DNA from 3 places in the Mucilaginibacter sp. GW821-FHT07G05 genome. Region 1 is predicted to be linked to each of the others. Evidence: riboswitches for the same ligand, from Rfam matches in the RefSeq annotation. Region 1 holds a riboswitch; each other region holds the start of a gene.
The links. Region 1 has a riboswitch for cobalamin ahead of AC07NA_RS00025 (TonB-dependent receptor plug domain-containing protein). Riboswitches for the same ligand answer to the same signal wherever they lie in the genome.
Positions count from the first base shown of each region.

Region 1 (6,326 bases):
TAAGTGTGTTGGCCGGGTCGGGGGTAAACAGGGTGGTTTCCTGCTCGGGGGTAACGGTATGCTCTTTACGGCAGGCGCTCATCAGCGTTAGCGACAACAACACTGCAAGCAGGTAGGTATACCGGCGTAATACGTTGTTATATTTCATCATCATTACAGATCAATACTCATTTTAAAACGGTAGAAACGCCTCGGCATCGGGAAGTTTTGCACGATGTAGCGGTCCTGGTTAAGTACATTATTTATTTCGGCAGAGAGTTTCAGGTTGTGTTTGTACAGCGGGGTATTATAAGCTATGGCCACATCGTGGGTATACCAGGGTTCCATGTAGTTTTCGTTACCATTGGCGGCATTGCTTTTTTGGCTGTAACGCGAACCGGTGTACAGATAACTGTAATTGAAAGTCCATTTGCGCCAATCGACACCCAACAGCAACGAGACGCTATGCAGCGGGATATAGGGCACGTAATAAGTTTCAGTCTCGGTTACATCAAGTGCCTGCTGATAGGTGTAGTTAAGCCCTGCATTTAACATAACCGTGCGCGATAGTTGCCATGTGCTTTGGGTGTTTAACTCCAGGCCCTTAATATTCACTACACCAATGTTATACATCGTCCACCGGAAGAGATTTGCCGTGGGGATGGCTACAATTTTATCGGTTACCCGGTTATAATAGGCATCGGTTTGTATGGATATTTCCTTTAAAATAAACCCGCTCACCGGCAGGTTGTAGGTGAAGCCAATGTTATATTGTTTGGCACGTTCGGGCTTTAGCAGCGCGTTGCCCACAACGTTATAATAGAGATCGTTAAAGGTAGGCATCCGGAAAATGCTTTTGTAAAAAGCCCTCAATAGTAGGCCGGTGTTTTCAAATGGCTGCCAGGTAGCTGTAAAGGCTGGGGTGTATTCCTGCTTGTTACCTGCCGATACAAACTGCTTTACTTGATCGTTTATAAAAGTACCCAACAAGGTTGCTTGCAGGTTTGCCCTGCCCAGGCGCAGTTGTGTAGCAAAGGCGGTAAGCAAAGTAATGCGGGTAGGGTAAGCAAAGTGATCCAGATCGGCATCAAGCTTATTCCACTGGTAATCGACAGATAAAACGAACTTCCAGTTATTGGTAACGCGGTACTGGCTGGCGGCAGAAAGGTATACTTCCTGCTGCTGAAAATTGTTCTCTAAAAGACTGGTATCCGTTCTGATTACAGGCGGCGCTTCCGGATCGAGGTAGCGCGTATTATCGTGCGCGTACTTGGCATTGAGCAGTAGGCTGTAATGTTTGCTGAATGCATGGCGATAATTGCCTTGTACAAAAAAGTTATCGTCCCATTGGCGTTGGGTGTAGTTGAATTTATTGCCTATGATAGGTCCCGGTAAACCACGTGCCGAATGGTAATAATAGGTTTTTGCCGACCATGTTGTACTGTCGGCAATCTTTCCGTTGAAGCCTCCTTCCAATCGCAGGGCGTACACATCGGTATTGTTTCGTACGGCGGTGGTATCGTACACGCTGTTGGTTTCCCTAAACTTGTAGCGGCCATCGGCTTTGGTGAGTTCGGCGCTGATGTTACTGCTTACGTTGCTGTTCAGCTTTTGCTGCCATAGTATAGATGGATTAATCAACCCGAAGGAACCACTTTTGAAACCGGCTTTCAGTTTGGTATGTTCACCTGCGTTAAATTGCGGCTGTTTGGATTGAATGTACAAAGCACTGGCCGACGAAAAACCTTTTGCGGGTTGAAAAAGGTCGCTGTTTTGCCCGTTATAAAGGGAGATCTCGTCAATATTATCCAACGAAAATTTACCAAGGTCAACCTGCCCGTTTTGGGCGTTGCCTACCTGTACGCCATCGTAAAACACTGCTGTGTGGTTGCTGCCCAAACTACGCACGTTAACGGTTTTTAAGCCGCCGATGCCGCCGTAGTCTTTTATCTGTACACCGGTAAAAAAACGAATGGCGTCACCCACCGAAAAACTGTTCAGGCGTTCTAACTGCGCGCCTTTAAGGGTTTGTAATGGGGTGGGCGATGTGTTACGGTCGTTTTTATTGATGCCGCGGATATCAACCTGGTTGAGCAAACGGCCTTTGGTAGTGTCCCTGCGGGTGGTATCATTTACAGTAGCGTTTTGGGCCGATGCAAAAGGGCAAAACAATAGCATGCCCATTGTAAATACAAGGGCGAAACATAAGCCAAAACTGCAGTGAACGCGCTTCAACAGCGTGTTACGTACTGATAATTCCATTGTGTGTTGTGAGTTAATTACCCACAGCAAACCGAATTGGTACACCTAAAAATGAAATACACGAAAAGTATTCTCATTCCAGCTTCTATCCGCGAAAGCTATGAAATAGTAAAGCTTGAGGCAGGTATTCTGACTTGCTCCCCTTGTCCGTCTTCCCATGCGCGGCAGCGCACAGTGACTTAAGAATGGACTTTGGTTGTATGGAGCTTACAGCTGCGGGACAGTTCCGGATTTACACCGGATTCCCTTTTAATCCTGATACTAAAAAATTGTACAGGGAACCAAAAGCGCTGCAAATCTACATAAATATTGGTGATTTTGTAAGGCAATTATCGATGGAGAAGGAAATCGCCCATTCGTAATGCCGGGTAAATATGTTGATTAGGCAAGGGTTTATAGCGTAATCAACTCTTCTTTAACACCGATTTTATTAATCCGCCCACAATGTTAAGTATCCCGATAAACTGACTTGTAATAAATACTATAAACGCAATAAGTGATACAATTCTCAGTGTGTTTACAACCAAGCTTAATTTTTCAAAATAATCAGGTGAATCCATTTGGCTTTCGGGGGCACGCCACGTTGGATTTATTAATATTAAATAAGCTATTACGGGTAAAAGAGTTCCAATTGCATGTAACCATGTAAGTGCGTTAGATAGCGCCCGCCTTTTAATTATTAGATAAATACTCCATGTTAGTATCAAATACAAGGTAAATCCTATATAAACAACCGAACCGGAAATAACGAAATAGGTATCATGTATATTGATATCGAAGGTGTTAGCTATTGCTGAGAAATATAAGATCGGTACGATTAGCACACTTATAATAAACAGATTATAGGGCCTTGCTTTAAGATTTAAAATTCCTGTGCTGCTCATTTTCAGTTGGTTCAGGTTAAGCTTTATTTTATAAAGATAACCCCATTTCTGTAAAGATCAAGCGCTTGCTGTAAGATGTCTTCGATGGTGGTTATTGGCAAATCCTGCTCCGCATCAAACAGCATGATCTTCATTCGCGAACGCTTTTCGATGATGAGTTCGGGATGTTCTAAACGTTTGCCTTCTACTATGCCTATGTAAGGCTGCCCGTACTTTTTGTGTACCCACAGGTAGCAAAATATTTTTCCCTTATAACAAAAGAAAGGTATCCCGTATTTCCAGGCGGTGGTGATAAGCGGATCTTGCTTTAGTATGATCTCTCGCAAGGTCAGTAAACACCCTTTTATGGGCTCATCTTTTTGGAGATAGAAGTTATCGGCTGCGTTTATCATGGCTAATTAAAATGCAATATAAAGGTCATTATCAGTACACGTTATAAATATCTGTTTTAGTTTGCAATGCGGTCTTGCTAATATTGCATTCTATGAAAACTCTCGGACTTATAGGTGGTACCAGTTGGTATCAACGGTTGATTATTACAGGCACATCAATCAAGGTGTTAATGATATACTGGGCGGTGTAAATGCAGCGCAACTGGCCTTATACTCTTTTAACTATGCCGATATTGTTCGTAACAACAACGCCAACGACTGGGATAGTACACGTACTATGCTGATCGACGCCGGGATCAACCTGAAGAACAGCGGGGCGCAGGCACTGGTACTTTGCGCCAATACCATGCACCTTTTAGCGCACGATGTTGAACTGGCAGTGGATCTGCCAGTGATTCATATCGCGGTGGCAACAGCTAAAGAGATAAACAAGCAAAATATTACCAAAGTTGGCCTGCTGGGTACAAAATTCACCATGGAGCGCGAATTCTTTACCGACAAATTGAAAGATGCCGGTATTGAAACGCTGATACCCGACGAAGCAGACCGCGATTTTATTCACCATACTATAGGTGAGGAGCTGGGTAAAGGCCTCATTCTCCCCGAAACTAAACAATACTACCTCAACGTAATTGATAAACTGGTAACCCAGGGCGCGCAAGGTATTATATTGGGCTGTACTGAAATACCGCTGCTTATCAGTAATGAAGATACCAATTTGCCCTTATTCGATACGCTGCTTATTCATTCCAAAGCTGCTGTTGAATTTGCTTTAGGCGAATGAGTTATAATTAGGCTATTTAACATATTTATATACCGCTTCAGATAATTTATTGATGGTATTCACCAAGCCCTTTAATATGCCATATTGGGGTGCATGGGGCGTGAAGTTTTCAAGGTAATAATGCGGTGCGTAAAATCTTAGAAAGGTTATTTTTCCATCGTTTAATAAGGCAAGGTGAAAGGTGGGATGGTGTTGAGGTTCATGATATACTGATATGATATTTTTTCTTTTCTTTACTTCAATACTTTCCGGCAATTTATCTAATGCTTCCTGATTGTAATAATATGCCGAATCAATTTTAAGTGCTTTTAATACAGAGTCGGCTTGTGCTGGTTTAAGTAAAGCCGATTTAAATGTGAGCTTGTATGGAGTCATTATATGCTCCTCATTGTAATTGATTTTGGCTAAATACCATTGCTTATTCTGCTGAATTATACAGCGGAAACTACCTTCATAGCCATCCTTATAAGCCGTACCCCATTCAATTAGCGCGTAATCAAAATTGTTCGATTGTATAAAATCAGTTACCGAATTTTCCCCATAATGCAGTTTTTTATCGTTGTTTAATATGAGCTGGCCGAAACACCAGTTGATAGATGTGAAAATGATAAGTACAGTTAAAAAAGGTTTCATGAGGTTCAGGTGATTTAAAAGTGAAAATAAGTAATAATCACAATCCTCGCAAAATAAGAAAGGGCGGTGATACTTCACCGCCCTTTCAAAATATTGATGCGTTACTTTACTTTATCTCAAAAGTATACGTTCCGGCTTCTACCTTGTACAGTTTGGTATCGGCAGCGAAATCGGTGGTGCTTACTGCTTTGTTGTTCAGGTACACCTGCTGACCCGCTGTTACCGGGAAATAAATAGTAGCGGTTGAGTTGGCCGGTACTACAGCAGTATAACTAACGCCCTTGCCTTTACGTCTCCACGATGAGGTGATCTTTCCGAAAGGCCCCGTATGCGACGACTCATAGTTTTGCAGATTAGGTACAAAATGTGGTTTCAGCAATACGTTTTTAAAACCAGGTTGTGTTTCATCAGGGAAAATACCGCCAATGCCTTTGTACAGCCACGCGCCAATTTCGCCGAACATGATGTGATTGAGCGATATATCATATTTCGATTTGATGTTCCAGTTTTCGTAAAGCGTGGTAGCACCGTTCACAATCCACCAACCCCATGATGGGAAATCTTCCTGCGAAGCCACTTTGTAAGCAACATCGGTGTAGCCGTTCTGTCCAAGCGCGTTCAAAATAGCCTTCGTTCCCAGTAACCCCACATCCAAATGGAACTTGTCAAATTCTACACGTTTGGCCAGGTTGGCAGCCACCTGCGGTTTTACTTCAGCAGGCACTAAGCCCCAATATAATGGTACGCTCAATTCGGTTTGTGTACCTGCACCGTACAGGTTGGTGGCAGGGTTGAGGTATTTGGCGTTTACAGCGTTTTTGATCTTTTGCGCCAGTTTTTCATACTTTTCAGCATCGGCGGTTTTGCCTAATAGGGCGGCTGTTTTTGATAGTATGGTGGCATCGGCAAAGTAGTAGGCCGATGAAGTAAGCTCAACCGGAGATTTTGATTTTACCGGTACCCAGTCGCCAAGCCCCCAGGTGGTTAGTCCGGTTGGGTATTGCTCGTCAATATGGTCAACGTAACGTTTAATGTTGTCGTAGTTGTCGCTTAATATTTTGCTGTCGCCATAAAATAAATAAATGTTCCATGGTATAACGGCGATGGTGCTGGTCCAATCAGGGCCATTACCCCACTCATAACCCCAACCATTGGTAGGTATAATAGACGGTAACACACCGTTCGGCTGCTGCTCGTCACGATGATCGGCCAACCATTTTTCGTAAATGGTAATGCCGTCAAAGCTATATAAGCCGGTTTCAATGGCTATTTGCGCGTCGCCTGTCCAGCCGTTCTTTTCGCGCTGAGGGCAATCTGTAGGGTAGCCAAACAGGTTAGACAGGTAGGAGGCATTGGTAGCGCTCCATATTTTGTTCACTACCGGGTTTGAGG
Region 1 covers NZ_JBWKQC010000001.1:3,873-10,198, forward strand. The annotation lists gene AC07NA_RS00020 (YncE family protein) at 1-154, opposite strand, end outside; gene AC07NA_RS00025 (TonB-dependent receptor plug domain-containing protein) at 154-2,241, opposite strand; cobalamin riboswitch at 2,344-2,542, opposite strand; gene AC07NA_RS00030 (hypothetical protein) at 2,646-3,125, opposite strand; gene AC07NA_RS00035 (DUF1801 domain-containing protein) at 3,149-3,517, opposite strand; gene AC07NA_RS00040 (aspartate/glutamate racemase family protein) at 3,642-4,301, shown strand; gene AC07NA_RS00045 (hypothetical protein) at 4,314-4,934, opposite strand; gene AC07NA_RS00050 (alpha-L-rhamnosidase) at 5,041-6,326, opposite strand, start outside.

Region 2 (6,326 bases), 690 kb from region 1:
GGGCTTACGTACACTTTAAAGGCCGTGCCATTGTATACAAAGAGCAAGGCGAAATACTACTGCTTAAGTTTGCGCAAGCGCTTGAAGAAGTGGGCAAAGTGGAGCAATTGCCTAAACTGGAAGGTAAACGGATGTTTTTAACCGTTGCACCTAAAGGTGGTAAAAAGTAAATTGTTTGATGTGCAGATGCGTGGATATGCAGATGTGCTGATGGTAAAAATGAAATAAGTTCGAAATCGGAAATTCGATATTCGGAATAAAAATAAAACGTTGCGAAAACGTCTAAACACAAATAAATAATAGTTATGCCAAAAATGAAAACCAATTCCAGTGCTAAAAAGCGCTTCAAGCTTACTGGAACAGGTAAAATTGCAAGAAAAAACGCATACAAAAGCCACATCTTAACCAAGATGTCAACTAAACGTAAGCGTAACTTAGGTCAGACCAGCTTAGTATCTGATGCTGACACCGGTAACGTAAAGCGTATGCTTTGTATCGGTAAGTAATTAAACAAAATTTTTAACCAGGTATTAGAGTATTAAAGATCACCGTAAAGGGGCACTCACTACCAAAAACATCAAAAGATGCCACGTTCAGTAAACGCAGTAGCGTCGAGAAGACGCCGAAAAAAAATCATGAACCTCGCCAAAGGTTATTGGGGTTCTCGTAGCAAGGTATATACCGTTGCTAAAAACACAGTTGAAAAAGGTTTACAGTATGCTTACCGCGACCGTAAAACCAAGAAAAGAGAATTCAGAGCCCTTTGGATACAACGTATCAACGCAGGTGCCCGTCAACACGGTATTTCTTACTCTCAATTAATAGGTAAATTAGCCGCTAAAGAAATTGGTTTGAACCGTAAGGTATTAGCTGATTTAGCGATGAACAACCCAGATGCTTTCAAAGCTATCGTTGATGCAGTAAAATAATATCAGCATATTATTTAAAGAAGAACCCGCCCACAAGCGGGTTTTTCTGTTTTAAGGGTATTTGGCTTTTTAATCTTCCAAAATATTAATAATCGATATTTTGTTATGGGTTTTATTCTCATACTATTGTGCCTTTAATAATTTGCCAGTGTTTATGCTGAAAAATAAATAACTGATAATCAGTAGTTAAATTATTTTCAGTAGTGGCTTGTATTAACAAATGCTTTTTATTATTCATATTTAGAATAATAGATCATATTAGCCCCTAAATAATGAATCTAAACCCAGATGCGCTGAGCAAAATAGATGATTTTGCTCCTTATGCCGAGTTAATGCCCTGTGTAGTAATGATTCACCAGATCGGCGATTTCAACCTTGTTTACATGACCAGTAACGGGCTTAAACTATTAGGCGTTACCTTGCCTGAATTACAGGAAATGGGAGCGGGCTATTACCCTCGTTTCTTCAATATGGAATATATGGAAGGCCTGCTACCCAAAATGGACACTTTGCTTCGTAATAACAGTGCCGAAGAAAGCTTTTCTTATTTTCAGCAGGTAAAACTACAGGGAAAAACAGATTGGACATGGCATATCACCTCTACCCGGATCTTTATGTGGGACGAAGCCGGCAACCCCACCTTAACTATTACAACAGCGGTGCCTATTGAACGCATGAAATATGTAGAAGCCAAGGCAGAGAAGATATTGAACGAAAACCTGTTCCTTCGCCGTAACCTTGAGGCTTTTTCAACGCTGGGTAAACGTGAGAAAATAGTATTGAAACTGGTAGCTACCGGTAAATCATCACCCGAAATTGCCGATGAGCTATTTATATCGGCAGAAACTGTTCAAACCCATCGCCGTAATATTAAAATAAAGCTGGGCATATCAAATGTAATGGAGTTTGCAGAATACGCGCGGGCATTTGACCTGATATAACAAAAAAGCATGAACGTAAAAACGCCCATGCTTTTGCTGTAGTTGGATTCTTATTACGAGATCACTATAAAGGTTTCTTCGCCCTCACCATTAATAGTGCGGGGTTCATTATCGATATCCATATACTGTTTAAAGTTTTGTACGTCGGTATTTACCATGTTCTTAAATACTGGGTTTAATACATGGGCTATACTTGCGCCAAAGCCGCCTGCCGGTGGTTGGTATGATATCACCACATCAACCAGTGTGCCGCCATCTTCGGTATCACGGAAGCGAACCTTGCCTGCGTTGTCAATAATGGAATCGGGCAGCGAGCTCCAGCCGATCATGTAGCCGGGTTCATCTTTTACAATTTCAGCATCCCAGCTAACACGGGCCACATTGGTAGGTAATTTCAATACCCAGTGCGAACGTTTGTCGTCCAGTACTTCAACACTTTCAAGGTGTTTCATAAACAGGGGAAGGTTATCCAGCTTACGCCAAAAATCGTATACCTCGTAACGAGGCTTCGCTACTGTAAACGATGAACGTATATTGATATTCACGGCATCATCGGTAGTTGTTTTGCCCATTTTGGTGTATAATTCGCAATGGCCTGTAACACCACGGGTTAACAGATAGCCGCCAGCGCCAATTTTCAGGATACTTGAAAATGGCGATTTAAACAGATTCTTAAAACCCGAAAGACCCAGTTTAATACCACTTGCGATAGATATATATCGCTCGGGCCAGTTCAAATTTATAGGTTCATCGGTTGATTGGCCTTTGTAACGGTCGGTTACTGTTAGTGCTGTCGTTGTCATAATTTGTTACTTTAGGTAGTATGTAATTAAAACAGCATACATGGCGATGGGTTTTCTTTAAATGAAAATAATATAACCTTGTTTATAAAGTAAAGTATATTGACACTCAATTATCCAATAAGCGACGATGGTAGTTTATCTGCCCCAGGTGGTAACCTAAATGTATTGCCAAGTGAACAAAAAAGTATTCAGTCGAAACGTCTTTTAAATGTATCTCGGCCGGGTACTTTTCATTCAATTGCTCTTCCGAGATCATCTCAAAAGTATTCGCGATCATGATAATCGTTTTTTCTACCTTATCCACCAGTTCCACGCGCGGCACATCTTTCAGCGCAAATTCATCCACACGGTTCCTTACATAACCCGTTTTGCCAAATTCCGCGCCGATATAAGTGTTGAGGTTACCAACCAAATGTAAACAAAGGTTACCGGCAGAGTTTAATATGCTCTTTTCAATATACCATATCTTGTCCTCATTTTGGTAAGCTTCTATCTCTTGCTTTAACTTTTCAAGGTCGCGGATGATCAAATTTTTCAGCGTATCTTTTATCATATATCTATTATATGGCTTGTTTTAGTTAATTAATAACAATGCAAGATTGTTATTTTCTATCTTACTGTTGACATCGCATTCAAACTTTGCGTGATTTTTAGTAAACAATATTGATTTACCAATGCATATTGTACTTTTACAAATGCTTTGGTTTTAGCATGCGCACAATGTATGTTAAATTAAAAGGGAATACAGCGTAAATCTGTAACTGTCCCGCAGCTGTAAGCTCCGTTAAATTATTGCCCTGTTCAAATATGGTCACTGTTTGTAAGCAAACGGGAAGGCCGGGGTAAAAGAGGAGCATAGTCAGAAGACCTGCCATAGCACAATAATTATTCGAAGCTTTCGGGGATTGAAGCTTGAATGCGTGTAACGGCTTTTAAGCCTGTACCTGCTATTTTTTATCCCCATAATAAATTTGTCGCCAATTGAAAAGCACGGTGTATATCTGTAAACAAATACGGTTATCTAAATGGGTAGCACTGTTACTGGTATTGCACGGTGCCGATAGTTACGCGCAAACAGATACCACCAAAAAGCTGAAGGAAGTAAAAATCAATTCATCCGCGGCACCCAAAGTGCAAACACTTAGCCCGGCGCAGCATGTAACCGCCGCCGACTTTAAAAGATATAGTGCCTTTAACGTTGCCGATGCCGTACGCAATTTTGCAGGCGTAAATGTACGCGATTATGGGGGGATAGGCGGCTTAAAAACGGTATCGGTACGGAGTATGGGTGCTAACCACACCGCCGTGCTGTACGATGGCGTTCAACTTACCGATGCGCAAAACGGACAAATAGATCTTGGTAAATTCAACCTGAATAACGTACAGGAAATAGCCTTGTACAATGCCCAGCAACCTGAAATTTGCATGACTGCCCGCGCTTTCGCTTCGGCGAGTGTGTTGAGCATTAAAACGGTAAGACCAGGGTTATCTGTCGATAAACCCTACCAGGTACAGTTGGGATTAAAAGGAGGGAGTTTCGGGTTGATCAATCCTTACTTACAGTGGCAGCAGCGGATAAGTGATGACTGGTCGTTCATTGTTAACAGCTACTATCAAAAAGCCAACGGGCGCTATAAGTTTAAGGTGGATGATGATGCTTCAGATACTTTGGCCATCCGTAAAAACAGCGATATAACCACGCATCAAATTGATGGCGCTTTGTATTGGGCAAAATCAGATAGCAACCGTTTCCATATCCAGTTCAATTATTATAATAGCGAACGCGGTTTGCCCGGCGCGTTTATCTATTACGTAAACAACTCGTATCAGCGCCTGCGTAACGAAGATGTATTTGTGCAGGCAGGGTACGAGCGTGTTTTTACCAATGGCTTTCATTTGCTGTTAAATACAAAAGCTTCACGCGGTTATCAGCATTACCTCGATACATCTTTTGTGAACACTAAAGGCGAATTAAGCGAGCACTACACCCAGCGGGAAATTTACCAGTCGGCATCATTAGCTTACCGTATACTGCCGGAGTGGGAAGTTTCCTATTCTTTGGATGCATCCCTGGCTGATCTTAAATCTGACGTTTATGCTTATGCCTTTCCAACTCAATTGCAGTTATACAATGTATTGGCTACTGATGTAACGTTAGATAAGTGGCATTTGCAGGGCAATGTGTTGCACCGCTACATTGGTCAATCAGTTAAGGAAGGCAAGGCTCCGCCATCACGGTCGGCTTTTTTGCCAACACTGATGCTTTCGGTACAGCCTTTTAATAAACAAAACCTGCAATTGAGGGCATTTTACAAACGGATCTTCCGTAACCCTACTTTCTCCGAAGAATATTATTACACTACGCTACCCAGGGTCATTAAGCCCGAATACACCAATCAATACAACCTTGGTTTTACGTATAGTAAGGTGGTGAACAGCCTGATTGATTATATAACCTTTACTGCCGATGCTTACTACAACACTATAACAGATAAGATCATCTACCTGCCGGGGCGTTCGGCCGAAATACCGGCGGTGATCAATTTGGGCAAGGTGGATATAAAAGGACTGGATGTTAACCTGAAAAGTCAGCTAAACCTCGCGCAAAATTGCAAGGGCGTGTTCTCGGTTGCGTATACCTATCAACGTGCTCAAAACGTAACCAATCCGTCTGAGCGCATCTATCTCGATCAAATTCCGTATACACCAAAACATTTACTTTCGGCAAATGCGGGAGTGTTGTATAATAAGCTGGGCGTGTATTATAATCATACCTTTTCGTCGGTAAGGTATACCAGTAATAACATCCCTGAATACATGATACCTGCTTATAATATCAGTGATGCATCGGTAGTGTATAACTTTACTTATGGCAAGTTGCCGGTATCCTTATCTGCCGAAGCCAATAATTTATTGAATAAAAACTATTCGGTTATAAAGTATTATCCAATGCCGGGGCGATCGTTCAGGCTTACGTTTCAATTAACAATTTAATTCATATAAATAACATGAAAAATTTGAAGGTCAATTACTTAATTATTTCTATAGCGTTGTTAAGCGCACTATCATCATGCCGTAAAGGGAAGAATGATGTAGTGCCCGATCAGCCAACGGCGGAGCGTGCCGGGGTGTATATCTTAAACCAGGGCGGGAGCGATGGTAAGGGTTCATTAAGTTATTACGACTATACACAAAAGAATTTATCGGCAGATATATTTAACGACGCCAACGGCCGGGCGATAGGTAATACTCCTAACGATATGGCTACCTATGGCGCTAAAATGTATATCGTAGTAAACCGCTCGGGTACGGTAGAAGTGGTTAATCCTAAAAATGCCAAATCAATAAAGCAGATCAAATTTGAAGACAAGGGTGCTGCACGTGAAGTGCGTTACATCGTTTTTAATAAAAATAAAGCTTTTGTAAGTTGTACAGATGGTAATGTGGCTGTATTGGATACCGCTACGCTCACTATTGAAAAATACATAGCGGTAGGCCGTAACCCCGAACAAATGGCTATCAGCAACAATAAATTATATGTAGCCAATTCCGGCGGATACAGTTTCCCTAATTATGATAAAACAGTGTCAGTCATTGATTTGAATACGCTTACCGAAACAAAGAAGATAGAAGTACCCATTAACCCTGTAAGT
Region 2 covers NZ_JBWKQC010000001.1:698,665-704,990, reverse strand. The annotation lists gene infC (translation initiation factor IF-3) at 1-170, shown strand, start outside; gene rpmI (50S ribosomal protein L35) at 306-506, shown strand; gene rplT (50S ribosomal protein L20) at 585-929, shown strand; gene AC07NA_RS02885 (response regulator transcription factor) at 1,202-1,870, shown strand; gene AC07NA_RS02880 (SRPBCC family protein) at 1,924-2,673, opposite strand; gene AC07NA_RS02875 (DUF1572 family protein) at 2,780-3,226, opposite strand; cobalamin riboswitch at 3,358-3,563, shown strand; gene AC07NA_RS02870 (TonB-dependent receptor plug domain-containing protein) at 3,655-5,667, shown strand; gene AC07NA_RS02865 (YncE family protein) at 5,682-6,326, shown strand, end outside.
Region 2: another riboswitch for cobalamin. It lies ahead of AC07NA_RS02870 (TonB-dependent receptor plug domain-containing protein); the one in region 1 lies ahead of AC07NA_RS00025 (TonB-dependent receptor plug domain-containing protein).

Region 3 (6,326 bases), 770 kb from region 1:
CGTGTACGCATTTCCCAGCGCATTACGTTGGCCCATTGGTTCACCAAAATAGGCAAATCGCGGTACGATTGTATCCAGCCGCGATAGGTATTCCAGATGATGGTTTCGGATGTTGGGCGAATAATTAATTCTTCTTCCAATTTTGCATCCTCATCTACAACAATTTGTCCGTTCTCATCGTTCTTTAAGCGATAATGAGTAACAACCGCGCATTCCTTGGCAAAGCCCTCTACGTGACTGGCTTCCTTTGAAAAAAACGATTTGGGTATTAATAACGGGAAGTAAGCATTGCTGTGTCCTGTATCTTTGAACATCTTATCCAGTACGGCCTGCATATTTTCCCAAATGGAGTATCCATAAGGTTTAATGATCATACAGCCCCGCACAGGTGAATATTCAGCAAGATCAGCTTTAATTACTAACTCGTTAAACCATTGCGAATAATCTTCGTCTTTACTAATAATACCTTTACTCATTTTTATATTTGGAATAGAATTTGACCTTACTATTATTATATAGTGCCGTCAAATTTATAAATTTATCGGTTATTTGGGTTCGAACATTTTACTAAACATATCAATGAAACGTAATATTACGAGAGGAATCATGTTAATTGGCGCTATAGCGCTGAGTTCCTGTGCTACTACAAAGCTTGCATCAAACCAGAGCGATGGCGACGATGTGTACAATACGCAAGCTAAAGCGGGCAACGCGCCGGTATATGCCGAGCGACCTGTTTATCGTGATGAGGGTGATAACGGCGATGGGGATGGCGTAGGTTACGCTACCGATGGTTACCAGGACGATTATTATGCTACCGACGACGAATATTACTATTACGACGATTACGCGTCGCGTATAAACCGTTTCAACTACTACTCTCCTTTCGGCTATTATGATAACCTGTATTATGGTTATGGACCGTTCAACAGCGCGTTTGGTTACGGCGGTTACGGTTATGGCGGAGGCTTTGGCCTTGGTTATGGCTACGGATACGGCGGCTGGGGATGGAACCTTGGCTTAGGCTACGGTGGTTTTGGTTATGGCGGTTATCCTTATGGATACGGCTATGGCGGTTTAGGGTATTCATATTGGGGTACAGGCTACGGCGGTTATCCATATTGGGGCATCTACTCTGCCTATCGCAATTCGGGTACCCCGCGCCCATCGCGCGGTACAGGCAGACCGGGCACCGCTTTAGCCAATGGCCGGCCAAATGCAGCAGGTTATGGCCGTACCGATAATAACTACTACCCTAACAGGCCAAACAGGCTTAGCGGAACCGGTAGCAATGGTACAGCTACAAGCCGCCCAAGCGCAACCAATGGCAGAAACCCAAATACCGATGCACGTGTAACACGCCCTACCAGGGAAACACCAAGCTATCAACCACAGGTTGAGCGTTCGGCTCCGGCACCATCAAGCAATTCAGGCGGTGGTTCACGAGGCGGCGGTGGCAGCAGTGGCGGTGGTGGCGGCGGACGCCCGGTTAGACCATAATTTAATCTAAAGCTTCTTCACACTATATTTATGAAAATCAGATATATATTAAGCATGATCGCTATAGTAGCGATCTCCAAAAATAGCTATGCCCAATATTCGCAGGATGCTATCCGTTTTTCGCAAACATTAAACGGGTCTACCGCGCGTATAAAGGCAATTGGTGGTGCTGGTACCGCGATAGGCGGCGATTTAAGTTCGGTAAGTGGCAATCCTGCAGGTTTAGGTTTCTTTACCAAATCAGAAATCAGCCTTACGCCTGAATATGATATGCAAAAAACCAAGGCAACTTATTTAGGCAGTAACATGTCGGATAAGAAAAATACAGGGAACCTTAACAATGTTGCCGCGGTATTTTACTCGCGCCTTAATAATAGCAATGCCGATAAAACTAAAGGTTGGCTAAGCGTTAACTTTGGTTTAGGCTACGCCCGTACTAACGATTTTTACGAAAACGTAAGCTACGGTGCCAATAACAACGCCAGCTCAATAAGTGATTATTATGCTAACAGGGCCAATAACAGCGCTGATGACTTGTTAGGCGATTGGGCTTACAGACAAAAACTGATAGATCTTTATTCGGTAGGCGCTAATAGTTCTGAATACCGCAGTAACGTTATTGCCGGTGGCAACAATAATGTAATGCAGAATGGAACGATAACCCGTACGGGCAGTCAATCGGAATTTAACCTGGCTTTGGGTGCTAATTACAGTAACAAGTTATATATTGGTGGCGCTATCGGTATTGCCAGCATCAGGTATAACTCAACCACCAGTTTTATTGAAAACGGTGATGTTTCCTTACTTGAAAACGGCAACGATGTAACCCATAACTTTACTTCGGTATTTACACAAGACCAGTATACTAAAGGAACAGGCGTAAACCTGAAATTAGGTATGATCTATAAGCCGGTTGAAGCTGTAAGGTTAGGTTTTAACTTCACCTCACCAACTTGGTATAACATGCAGGATTCTTACGCCGAGCGTTTAGATACCCGCATAATAGGTTCAAATACTTTCCAGGACGGTGAAAATTATCCTTTAGAATACGATTTCCGTACACCGTTAAAAGTAGCCGGTGGTTTAGCCGTGTTCATCAAACAATTCGGTTTTATATCGGGCGATGTGGAGTATGTTGATTATTCATCGGCCAAGTTGATGAGTAACGACAGCTACAGCAGTACCGATGATAATAATAACATCAAGAGCTTGTATAAAGGTACTGTTAACGCGCACGTTGGTGCTGAAGCACGTTTAAGCAGCTTTGCTTATCTGCGTGGAGGTTATGGCGTACAAGGCAACCCTAACAGGGGCGATTTTGGTTCGTCAATTAAAACTGCTTCAGGCGGTATAGGTTTCCGTTCGGGTCCTTATTCTGTTGATGCCACCTACGCGCATATAACAGGTTCACAAACCATATATCCTTACGAAATTGGCGATGCAAGCCCTGCGTCATTCTTGAAAAAGACTAACGATAATTTATATCTTACTTTATCGTACAGGTTCTAAAATACTTATAACTAAAAATTTAAAGGCTCGCTGTGTACTACAGCGAGCCTTTTTTGTAAGTACTTACCTATTCGCTATTGATTGGTAAAAGCTAAACGGATATATTTGCCACGAAACGTTCTTTACAAGAAAAATCTTCCAGCAACAGAGGTTACCGGTTAATTCCGGTATTAAAAAGGAACCGTGTGTAAATCACGGGCTGTCGCGCAACTGTAAGTTTTAACGGGTTTGGGCTTATATCCTATCCCCGTAATTGTTAAATACTATGTCACTGTTTGCCCCTGCGCAAATGGGAAGGCCTTTAATAATAAAACAAGCCAGGATACTTGCCACTGCTGTAAAAAAGACAATGCTTTCGCGATTGAAGCTTAGTCAACGGACTTACCCGGAACCTTTATGGCGCCCAACAATTGGGGTGCTGTATGCTGCCGTGTAGCCGTTTCTATCCCAAATTACCGAAAGCATACCGAAAACGTAAGGAGCATTAAAATCAATTTAATGTTTAACTAAAGTTTTATGCGTATGCTCAAAAACAACCTCGGCTACCCACGTATGGGCAGCCACCGACAACTCAAAAAAGCCTGCGAGCAGTATTGGTCAGGCAAAATTGATCAGAAAGAACTTAACCTGGTAGCACGCAAAATCAGGGAAGAAAACTGGCAATTACAGCTCAATTCGGGTATCGACCTGGTACCTTGTAACGATTTTAGCTATTACGATCAGGTGCTTGATATGAGCCTGCTGCTTGGAGCGATACCAACACGGTATACACCTGTGCTATCGTCCGTTTCTAACAACAATGAGCTCGACCTGTACTTTGCTATGGCACGTGGTTATCAAAAAGACGGGCTGGATATTACCGCCATGGAAATGACCAAATGGTTTGATACCAATTACCATTACATAGTACCCGAATTTACGGCTGATCAACAATTCAAGGTATTTTCAGAGAAAATTTATGCCGAATACAACCATGCCCGCCAAATTGCAGGCAAGGCGGCTAAACCTGTTCTGTTAGGCCCGGTATCGTACCTGTTGGCGGGTAAAGAAAAAGAAAGCGGCTTTGAAAAGATCGATCTGATTAAAAAACTGGTACCCGTGTATGTTGAGGTAATTAACCAGCTAAAAAGCTATGGCGCTACATGGATACAACTGGATGAACCTTTCCTTTCGTTAGATTTAAGCAAGAAAGAAAAGGAAGCTTACATATACGCCTACAAAGAAATTGCCAAACAATGCAATGGCGTAAAGCTTTTAGTAGCCACTTATTTTGAAGGCCTGCTTGATAATACCCAGCTTGCCGTTAACCTGCCTGTCGATGCCTTGCATATTGACCTGGTAAGGGCTCCGCAACAACTGGAAGAAGTATTAGCCCTGGTACCCGATAAACTCATACTGTCATTAGGTGTGGTTGATGGCCGTAACGTTTGGAAAAACAACTATACTCAATCGCTGGTGCTGATTAATCAAGCTGTTGAAGCCATTGGTGCCGACAGGGTGATGGTAGCGCCATCGTGCTCGTTATTACATACGCCTTTCGATCTTGACCAGGAAACCGAGATCCATCCGCAAATTAAAAACTGGATGGCCTTTGCCAAACAAAAACTGCACGAAGTGCAGGAACTGCACCAGATAGCCAACGGCAATACCGAACTGTTAACTGCTAATCAGCAGGCTATAGCGGCACGTCAAAAATCTACCTTAATACATAAAGCTACCGTGAAAGACCGCGTGGCGGCTATTACCGATAGTGATGCCGAACGTAAAAGCGCGTTCCCGGTACGTCAGCAATTGCAGCAGCAGCGCTTTAAACTCCCACTCTTCCCTACAACTACCATTGGATCGTTTCCCCAAACTGATGATATCCGTCAGTTAAGGGCAAAACTAAAAAAACAGGAGATAACCGCTGAACAATACGATGCTGCTATTGAACAGGCCATTATTGCCGCCATACGCTGGCAGGAAGAAATTGGCCTTGACGTACTGGTGCACGGCGAATTTGAACGTAACGACATGGTAGAATACTTTGGTGAAAGGCTGGATGGTTTTCTGTTTACCAAGAATGGCTGGGTACAAAGCTATGGCAGCAGGTGCGTTAAGCCACCGGTTATTTATGGCGATGTTAGTCGCCCGGAGGATATGACCGTGCGCTGGAGCAGCTTTGCCCAACAACAAACCGACAGATTGATGAAAGGCATGCTTACGGGCCCTATCACCATTTTGCAATGGTCGTTCGTGCGCGATGATCAGCCGCGTTCGGTAACAACCAATCAAATTGCTTTAGCTATCCGCGATGAAGTGGTAGCGCTTGAAAAAGCAGGCATAGGCGTAATACAAATTGACGAACCCGCAGTGCGCGAAGGTTTGCCACTGCGCAAAGCCGACTGGCCTGCTTACCTTGATTGGGCTATCCGCGCGTTCCGCATTTCGGCAAGTGGCGTGCAGGATGAAACGCAGATTCACACCCACATGTGTTACAGCGAGTTTAATGATATTATCACCAACATTGCTGCCATGGATGCCGACGTGATCACGATAGAAACCTCACGCTCGCAAATGGAACTGCTGAACGCTTTTTCAAACTTTGAGTACCCTAACGAAATTGGCCCCGGTGTATATGATATACATTCGCCAAGGGTACCCACAACTGATGAAATGGTAAGCCTGCTTGAAAAAGCGGCTACGCTGTTACCTGTACAAAACCTATGGGTAAACCCCGATTGCGGCCTAAAAACCCGCAAATGGCCCGAAACCCAACAGGCGCTTAAAAACATGGTTGACGCTGCCAAACAGGCCCGCGAAAAAACCACACAGCCCGAAACTGTTTAATTTTACAATACCGTGCACCCCAAGTGCACGGTATTTTTACCTTTGCGCCCATGGATATTGAAGAAAGAATACAACAATCAGAAACAAGAGTTTTTAAAGCAGTTTTCCCTAATACAACCAACCATTACGATACCTTATTTGGCGGCATGGCCATGCAACTGATGGACGAGGTAGCTTTTATAGCCGCAACACGCTTCAGTCGCCGCAGGGTGGTTACCGTATCTTCAGACCGTATCGACTTCAACAAATCCATCCCGGCAGGTACCATTATTGAATTGGTAGCCCGTGTAATACATGTAGGTAATACCAGTTTAAAGGTATCGGTAGATATTTATATTGAAGAAATGTATTCGGAGTTTCGCGAGAAAGCCATCACCGGCACGTTTACCCTTGTGGCGGTTGATGAGCATAAGAATCCGGTAAAGGTGATATAAATTGTCAACTTAAGGCTAATGAACGCTAATAAAAACAATTGTGTTTGATATTTT
Region 3 covers NZ_JBWKQC010000001.1:771,428-777,753, forward strand. The annotation lists gene proS (proline--tRNA ligase) at 1-476, opposite strand, end outside; gene AC07NA_RS03210 (hypothetical protein) at 580-1,500, shown strand; gene AC07NA_RS03215 (OmpP1/FadL family transporter) at 1,531-3,009, shown strand; cobalamin riboswitch at 3,141-3,357, shown strand; gene metE (5-methyltetrahydropteroyltriglutamate--homocysteine S-methyltransferase) at 3,532-5,838, shown strand; gene AC07NA_RS03225 (acyl-CoA thioesterase) at 5,889-6,272, shown strand.
Region 3: another riboswitch for cobalamin. It lies ahead of metE (5-methyltetrahydropteroyltriglutamate--homocysteine S-methyltransferase); the one in region 1 lies ahead of AC07NA_RS00025 (TonB-dependent receptor plug domain-containing protein).